2 regions of the Mesorhizobium sp. B2-2-3 genome follow, and region 2 is predicted to be linked to the other one. Evidence: predicted binding sites of a transcription regulator. Region 2 holds the regulator's gene; the other holds the start of a gene.
The links. Region 2 encodes PhoB, which activates phosphate uptake and scavenging genes when phosphate is short. Its sites were predicted from a motif close to TGTCATNNANCTGTCAT; they were not measured.

Region 1: ppk2 (polyphosphate kinase 2) is a predicted target of PhoB. The motif match lies at 1,631-1,647, and genes of this name have one in related genera.

The regions. Positions count from the first base shown of each region.
Region 1 is NZ_VFWC01000007.1:222,412-226,856, forward strand. It holds gene FJ951_RS15235 (DUF982 domain-containing protein) at 1-216, shown strand, start outside; gene FJ951_RS15240 (hypothetical protein) at 244-390, opposite strand; gene FJ951_RS15245 (aldo/keto reductase) at 471-1,514, opposite strand; gene ppk2 (polyphosphate kinase 2) at 1,755-2,675, shown strand; gene FJ951_RS15255 (dihydrofolate reductase family protein) at 2,766-3,413, opposite strand; gene hemB (porphobilinogen synthase) at 3,657-4,445, opposite strand, start outside.
Region 2 is NZ_VFWC01000017.1:29,955-34,399, forward strand. It holds gene pstB (phosphate ABC transporter ATP-binding protein PstB) at 1-550, shown strand, start outside; gene phoU (phosphate signaling complex protein PhoU) at 576-1,283, shown strand; gene phoB (phosphate regulon transcriptional regulator PhoB) at 1,303-1,992, shown strand; gene FJ951_RS25305 (ROK family protein) at 2,000-3,241, opposite strand; gene xylF (D-xylose ABC transporter substrate-binding protein) at 3,501-4,445, shown strand, end outside.

The DNA of each region.
Region 1 (4,445 bases), on a different contig from region 2:
ACGGCGGGAAGTACACAGCTCTTACGCTCGGCCCGCGAGGCTTCCGACTATCTCATGAACAGCTGGCCCGGCAAGCGCACCCCCAAGCATCGCGCGGCGCTGCAGGCCTGCCACGATGCGCTGGCCGGCGACAAGCCGGCCATGAACGCAAGGCGCGCCTTTATCGCGGCGGCGCGTGAAGTGGACGTCTTCGTCAGCGACAAGGCGCCGGCCTGATCCAGGCCGGATTGCCGCCGCGCGCCGTCATTCCTCTGTTTCAATCTCGGCGTCAGTCTCGGGTTTCTGACGCTCCCGCGCCGCAGCCTTGGCCGCCAGCTTTTCGGCCTTCTTGGCCGCCTTCTGGCGATCGCGTTCTTTGCGTTCCTGATCGTAATTTGGTGCTCGTGCCATAGCGGCTCCTTTTTTGCTGTTCTTGTGGGCTGACTACGCGTCGTTCGCCTTCCGACGTCTCGGAGCCGGCACCAGGGTTCCTATAAGCTGCTTCGGTCGATCACAAGGTCGGCGGCGCCGAAACGCTCCTTTGCCGTCAGCTGCTGATGCCAATAGGGATAGAGCAGGGGCGGGCGGCTGACCGCGTCGAGGCGATCACGTTCCTCGCCGGCCAGCGTCAGGCTGGCCGCCGCGATATTGTCCCTGAACTGGGCCTCGTTGCGCCCGCCGATCACAAGCGAGCTGATAGCCGGCCGGCCAAGCAGCCAGGCAAGCGCCACCTGTGCGGCGGACACACCGCGGGCCTTACCGATTTCGACCAGCACATCGACGATCCGCCACAGCCGGTCCTCGTCGCGGATTGGCGGTTCGGACCAGCCGGCGACCTGGCGCGCGGTCGGGCTGTCACGGTGATACTTGCCCGACAGCAGGCCTCCCGCCAGTGGGCTCCACACCAGCACGCCCAATCCCTGGTCGACCGAGATCGGCAGCAGCTCGTATTCGGCTTCGCGTGCTTCGAGCGTGTAGTGGATCTGCTGGGTGACGAAGCGCGGCTGATGGCGGGTGTCACTGATGGAGAGCGCCTTCATCACCTGCCAGCCGGAATAGTTGGAGCAGCCGATATAGCGGATCTTCCCCTGGCCGACCAGCGTGTCGAGCGCGGCGATGGTCTCTTCGAGTGGCGTCACGCCGTCCCATTCGTGCAGGAAATAGATATCGATGACGTCGGTCTTGAGCCGCTTAAGGCTTTTCTCGCATTCGCGGATCAAATGATGGCGCGACAGGCCTTCGTCATTGGGACCGTCGCCGATGCGCATGCGCGCCTTGGAGGCGATCAGCACGTCGTTCCTGCGCTTGCCGCCGAGTGCCTCGCCGATGATCTCCTCCGACAGGCCGTCCGAATAGACATTGGCCGTGTCGATGAGATTGATGCCGGCATCAATGCACAGATCGATCATGCGCTTCGCCTCGGCGAGATCGCTGTTGCCCACAGCCGCGAACGGGCCGGCGCCGCCAAAGGTCATGGTGCCCATCGTCAGCGCCGAAACCTTCAGGCCGGAACGGCCGAGAGTGCGGTATTCCATGTCAGTCCTCGCGATTGAGAAGAATGGCCCGATCAGGTTGCTGGATTTGTAGGACAATCCGTGCGGCTTGTCGCCCTCCGGCCCCAGCACACCGATGAGCGGCCGTGGCGTGCCCCTGCAATAAAACCGTCATTGCCGGCCTATACTCAGTCGATCAGGGCGTTGCGCGCCGCCGTCAGGACGCGACCAGTGCGCCCGGTCGTTGCCGGAGGCGGCAGCTTGCAGATGGAGGAACACCAGATGAATGAATCCATACCCAAGTCCGGCGCCCGGGACTGGCTGGAAGCCGAACTCGCCGACACGCTCGACGAGGACTATGAACTGGAGATGTCGGAACCAGCGCTGTCGCTGGAGATCGCCAGGATCTACAAGAACGCGCATCCGCCTTCTATCGACCGCATGCAGTATTTTCGCGACCTGATCGGGCTGCAATCCGAGCTGATCAAGCTGCAATCCTGGGTCGCCTACCACAAGAAGAAGCTTGTGGTGATCTTCGAAGGCCGCGATTCGGCTGGCAAGGGCGGCGTCATCAAGCGCATCACCCAGCGGCTCAACCCGCGCATCTGCCGCGTCGTGGCGCTTCCGGCACCGACCGAGCGAGAGACGTCGCAATGGTATTTCCAGCGTTATGTGCCGCACCTGCCGGCCGGCGGCGAGATCGTTCTGTTCGACCGCTCCTGGTACAACCGCTCCGGCGTCGAGCGGGTGATGGGTTTCGCCGGGGCCGATCAGGTGGAGGAATTCTTCCGTGACGTGCCGGAGTTCGAGCGCATGCTGGTCCGTTCGGGCATCACGCTGGTCAAATACTGGTTCTCGATCACCGACGAGGAACAACAGATGCGCTTCCTGATGCGCATCCACGATCCGATGAAGCAGTGGAAGCTGTCGCCGATGGACCTGCAGTCGCGGGTGCGCTGGGAACAGTACACCAAGGCCAAGGAAGAGACCTTCGCCCGTACCAACATTCCGGAGGCGCCCTGGTTCATCGTCGAGGGCAACGACAAGAAGCGCGCCCGGCTGAACTGCATCGACCACCTCTTGCAGCAGGTTCCCTACGAAGAGGTGCCGCACGAGGAGATCAAGCTGCCCGAGCGCGTCTTCAATCCCGAATACGAGCGCCAGGTGCTGCCGAGCGAGCTCTACGTGCCCGAGAAGTATTGAACGAGAGTTTGTCCTTCTCCCCGTATAGTGACGGGGAGAAAGGATCTGCACCAAGGGTTGCCAATTCCCACTGTCGCAGACAACTAATTCCTAAGTCCGCTTGATGACGACATGCGTGGCAAGCGGCGTCGCTACTTGTTCGCTGCACGCGTAGCCGAGCTTCGGCATATCAATCCCGGCGAAGAGGTGCTCGCCGGAGCCGAGCAGCACCGGCGAGATCGCCAGATGCATCTCGTCGATGAGCCTCTCCTGAATATATTGCCGGACGGTGGCGACGCCGCCGCCGACCCGCACATCGCTGCCATTAGCCGCTGCCCTTGCCTGCTCGAGCGCCAAATGGATGCCATCCGTAACAAAGTAAAAGGTCGTGCCGCCTTCCATGACGATGGGCTCGCGCGCATGGTGGGTCAGCACGAAGACCGGCACATGATAGGGCGGGTTGTCGCCCCACCAGCCCTTCCAGTTTTCGTCGGCCCATTCGCCGCGGATCGGCCCGAACATGTTGCGGCCGAGGATCCAGGCGCCGACATTCTCGAAGCTGCGCGCCGCGAACGCCTCGTTGATATCGGTTGTGCCGCCATCGTCTCCGAGCACCATTTTGCGGAAGGTGCGGGTACCGATCATCCATTTGTGCAGGGCTTCCCCACCGACGCCGAGCGGGTTTTTCAAATCCTGGTCGGGACCGGCGCCGTAACCGTCGAGCGACAAGGTGAATGCGTTGACGCGAAGTCTGGACATGGAAAGCCTCCTCAGACCAGTTGTATTTTGCAAGCAGTTACTTTCTAGCAAACCGATTGCAAATTGCAAGTAGTATTTTCCGCGATCGAAAAGATGCATATCCGTACTTCGCCTATGCGATGTCCAGAGTGTTGCCTGATGGTTGGTTCGGATGCCAAAATGGCGGCTGCCGAGACAGCCGCTATACCGGCTCATTTGCCGGTGGGTCCATGAAGAGCATATGGTTTGAAGGCGCTGGGGAAACTATGCTCTCAGCATCTCCGCCACCTCAGGGGCGAAATAGGTCAAAATGCCGTCGCAGCCGGCGCGTTTGAAGGCAAGAAGCGATTCCAGCATGACCTTTTCGCCGTCGATCCAGCCATTGGCGCCCGCCGCCTTGATCATCGAATATTCGCCCGACACCTGGTAGGCGAAGGTCGGCATCGCAAATTCGTCCTTCAGCCTGCGGATGATATCGAGATAGGGCAGGCCGGGCTTGACCATCAGCATGTCCGCGCCTTCGGCCAGGTCCTGCTCGGCTTCGCGCACCGCTTCGTCGGAATTGGCGTGGTCGATGTAATAGGTCTTCTTGTCGCCCTTGAGCAGGCCGGCCGTGCCGACCGCCTCGCGGTACGGCCCGTAGAAGGCGGAGGCGAATTTCGTCGCATAGGACATGATCGCCACGTCCTGAAAACCGTTTGCGTCGAGCGCGTCGCGGATCGCTCCGATGCGGCCGTCCATCATGTCGGACGGCGCGATGATGTCGGCGCCGGCCGCTGCTTGTATGACGGCCGCCGCGGTCACCTGTTCCACCGTCTCGTCATTGACGATGAGACCGTCGCGCAGAATGCCGTCATGACCATGGCTGGTGAACGGGTCGAGCGCGGCGTCGGTGATGACGCCGATCTCAGGCACCGCGTCCTTGATCGCGCGCGTGGCGCGGTTGATGACGTTGTCGGGATCGAGGATATGCGAGCCGGTCTCGTCGCGCAGCGAAATGTCCACATTGGGAAAGGTGGCAAGCGCGGGGATGCCGAGCTTCGCCGCGCGTTC
Region 2 (4,445 bases):
CGGCCAGAATATCCTCGACCGTTCGCAGGATCTCAACCTGCTCAGGACCAAGATCGGCATGGTGTTCCAGAAGCCGACGCCGTTCCCGATGTCGATCTACGAGAACATCGCCTTCGGCGTCAGGCTCTATGAGAAGCTCAGCAAGGCGGAGATGGACGGCCGTGTCGAGCAGGCGCTGAAGCGCGCGGCACTGTGGAGCGAGGTCAAGGACAAGCTCAACGCCAGCGGCCTCAGCCTTTCGGGCGGCCAGCAGCAGCGCCTCTGCATCGCCCGCACGGTGGCGGTGAAGCCGGAGGTCATCCTGCTCGACGAGCCTGCCTCGGCGCTCGATCCGCTGTCGACCGCCAAGATCGAGGAGCTGATCGACGAGTTGCAGGCCGATTATACGATCGTCATCGTCACCCACAACATGCAGCAGGCGGCGCGCGTGTCGAAGCAGACCGCCTTCATGTATCTGGGCGAGCTGGTCGAGTTCGACCGCACCGAGAAGATCTTCACGTCGCCCCGCGAGAAGCGCACGCAGGACTATATCACCGGCCGCTTCGGCTGATCCCAGGCATACGAGGACCAAGATCATGGCCGAACACACAGTCGCAGCCTTTGACGAAGATCTCGGACAGATCAGCAGGCTGATCCGCGACATGGGCGATCTCGCCTCATCGATGGTCGGCGGCGCGACCAAGGCGCTCCTGAATTCCGACAACGCGCTCGCCCAGCGCGTCGTCTCCGACGACGCGATCATGGATGCGCGCCAGCGCGAACTCGACGACCGCGCCATCACCCTGATCGCCAAGCGGCAGCCCATGGCGGACGATCTGCGCCATGTCGTCGGCTCGATCCGCATGGCGGGCGATCTCGAACGCATCGGCGATCTCGCCAAGAACATCGCCAAGCGCGTCGGCACCGTCGGCCTTGCCGCCACGCCGCGCGACCTGTCGCACTCCATCGACGCCATGGCGCAGCTTGTGCTGATCCAGGTCCAAGGCGTGATCGAGGAGTATGCGGCGCGCGATGCCGCGGCACTTGCCAAGCTGCGCGCCGACGATGAACGCATCGACGTCAAATACACGTCGGTCTTCCGCGAGCTGCTGACCTACATGATGGAGGATCCGCGCAACATCACCGCCTGCACGCATCTTTTGTTCTGCGCCAAGAATCTCGAGCGCATCGGCGATCACGTGACCAACATTGCCGAAAATGCCTATTATGTGCTGACCGGCACGCAATTGCCCGCCAATCGCCCGAAGCAGGACGAGACGGCGATGTCGGCGCCAGCGGCTTGACGGCAGGGGTGACCAGTCGATGATCGCGCCACGCATCATGGTGGTGGAGGACGAGGAGCCGCTGGGTGTGCTGCTCCGTTACAATCTGGAATCGGAGGGTTATCAGGTAGAGGTGGTGACGCGCGGCGACGAAGCCGAGATCCGCTTGCAGGAGAATGTCCCTGACCTTCTTGTGCTCGACTGGATGGTGCCGGCGGTGTCCGGCATCGAGCTCTGCCGCCGTCTCCGCATGCGGCCCGAGACCGAGCGGCTGCCGATCATCATGCTGACGGCGCGCGGCGAGGAAAGCGACCGGGTGCGCGGTCTCTCCACCGGCGCCGACGACTATCTGGTCAAGCCGTTCTCAACGCCGGAATTCATGGCACGCGTCAAGGCGCTGCTGCGCCGCGCCAAGCCCGAAGTTCTGTCCAGCGTGCTCAAGGTCGGCGACATCGTGCTCGACCGTGAATCGCACCGGGTCTACCGCAAGAAAAGCGAGATCCGGCTCGGGCCGACCGAGTTCCGCCTGCTCGAATTCATGATGCGACATCCCGGCCGCGTGTTCTCGCGCAGCCAACTGCTCGACAATGTCTGGGGCGAAACGATCTATATCGACGAGCGCACCGTGGACGTGCATGTCGGCCGGCTGCGCAAGGCGGTCAACAATGGCCGCATGCCTGACGTGATCCGCACCATTCGGGGCGCGGGGTATGCGATTCGCGAAGACTAGGGATATGTCACGCAACGTTCTCGCCCACGCCTGATTTCGCCTGTGCCCCCGGCGCGAAAATCTCCTGGTCGACGAAGGTCAGCGCGCGCATGGCGCAGCCCTCGCGGATCAGTGGCAGTTCGTTCGGCTCGGTGTCGAAGGAAATCGATTTCGAGTGCTGGCCGCCGGCGGTCTGGGCAATGGCCTCGCGCAGAGCCGGCTCGATCAGGTCGAAGGCGGCGGCGCTGACGCCGACCATGGCGACCGGCGCCGGATCGATCAGCGCGAACAGGCTGCCAAGGCCGTAACCCAGCGCCTCGCCGGCCTTGCGGTAGGCTTCGCGCTCCGGCCCGTCCTTTTCGCGCGCCGAGGCCGCCAGGGTGCGCATGTCGGCGTCGCTGACGTCGACGGGCTCGGTGTCCTCGCCAAGCTGCCTCGCGTTGCGCCAGATGGCATAGTTGCCGGCATAGGCCTCGACGCAGCCGCGCCGCCCGCAGCGGCAGAGCGCCCCGCCGGGGCGATGGATCATGTGGCCGAACTCGCCTCCGGATGAATGGGTGCCGGTGAACAGTTCACCCTTCAGCACCAAGCCCATGCCGATGCCGTGCGACAAAAGGATGGCGATGAAGTCGTCGCGGTAGCGCTGGGGATCGCGCCAGCGCAGCGCCACCGCCATCATGTTGCAATCGTTCTCCATGGTGGCGGGAATGCCGAACTCGGCCTCCAGTATGTCGGCGAAGGCGATGTCGGTCTGCGGCGTGATCGGCGACCACAGCATGGTGCGCGCATCCGTGTCGGTGATGCCCTGGATCGCCAGCGCGATACGGGCGATGCTGCCGACGTCGAGGTCGGGATCCTCGAACCGCCGCCTGACGATGGCCACGCATTCGCCGATCAGCGCCTCGCGCGACAGGGTGAGCGTGTCCAGCCGGCGCTGCTCTTCAGATATCACCTGGCCGGCATAGTCGATGACGGCGACGGAGAGAAAATTCAGCGACAGCACCACGGTCATCACCGCCGCGGCTTCAGGGTTGAGGCTGAGGCCGACCTGCGGCCGGCCGCGTTTCAGCGCACCGGCCTCGCTCGGCTTGCTCTGCGCCAGGATGCCTTCGCCAATCAGGTCGGAGGAGATCGCCGATATGGTGGAATGGCTGAGCCCGGTGGTCGCGGCAATCTCGGTGCGCGAGGGCTGCCCGGCACGGCGCACGGCCGCGATCACCATTGCCCGGTTGCGTCGGCGCAAATCGTCGTGGCGGATTCCGACCGACATGTTTCTCGCATCCTCCCCGTCGCCGCGTTCTCTCCCCAGGATCCCGACGACCGTCAAATACTGGCAGAACCGGCCTTGGCTGTCATTATTTATTCCGGAGCTCGAAAAAAATTCACGAGGACATCAAAATACATCAGAATCGACGTTGACAGCGTTCCGACGATGGACCAGTGTTTTTTCGAGGCTCGAAAAAATAGAGCCTTTGTGCCGGCCTACGGGCCTGTTTGGTCGCGCCATACGCGGCGCAGGGAGGATTAAGATGAAGAGATTCACAGCCGCCATCCTGGCGGGTGTCGCCATGTCGCTGACGCTCGCGTCGGTCGCGCAGGCGAAGGACAAGGTCATCGGCGTTTCCTGGTCGAACTTCCAGGAAGAGCGCTGGAAGACCGACGAGGCCGCCATGAAGAAGGCGATCGAAGCCGCCGGCGACAAGTATATTTCCGCCGACGCCCAGTCCAATCCCGGCAAGCAGCTCACCGACGTCGAGAGCCTGATCTCCCAGGGCGCCAATTCGCTGATCATCCTGGCGCAGGACGCCTCCGCCATCGGCCCGGCGGTGCAGAAGGCGCTCGACGAAGGCATTCCGGTCGTCGGCTATGACCGCCTGATCGAGAACAAGGACGTCTTCTATCTGACCTTCGACAACAAGGAAGTCGGCCGCATGCAGGCCCGCGAAGTGTTCAAGGTGAAGCCGGAAGGCAACTACGTCTTCATCAAGGGCTCGGGTGCCGATCCGAATGCCGATTTCCTGTTCTCGGGCTCCATGGAAGTGCTCAAGGACGCCATCGACAGCGGCAAGATCAAGAATGTCGGCGAAGCCTATACGGATGGCTGGCTGCCGGCCAATGCGCAGAAGAACATGGAGCAGTTCCTGACCGCCAACGACAACAAGGTCGACGCGGTCGTCGCGGCCAATGACGGCACTGCCGGCGGCGTCGTCGCGGCGCTGACGGCTCAAGGCCTGGCCGGTACCGTTCCGGTCTCGGGCCAGGACGGCGACCACGCGGCGCTGAACCGCATCGCGCTCGGCACGCAGACCGTGTCGGTGTGGAAGGACGCGCGTGAACTCGGCAAGAATGCCGCCGAGATCGCCTCGCAGCTGGCCGACGGCAAGAAGATGACCGATATCGCCGGCGTCAAGGACTTCACAACGCCCGGTGGGAACACCGTCAAATCGCTGTTCCTGACCCCGGTTGCGATCACC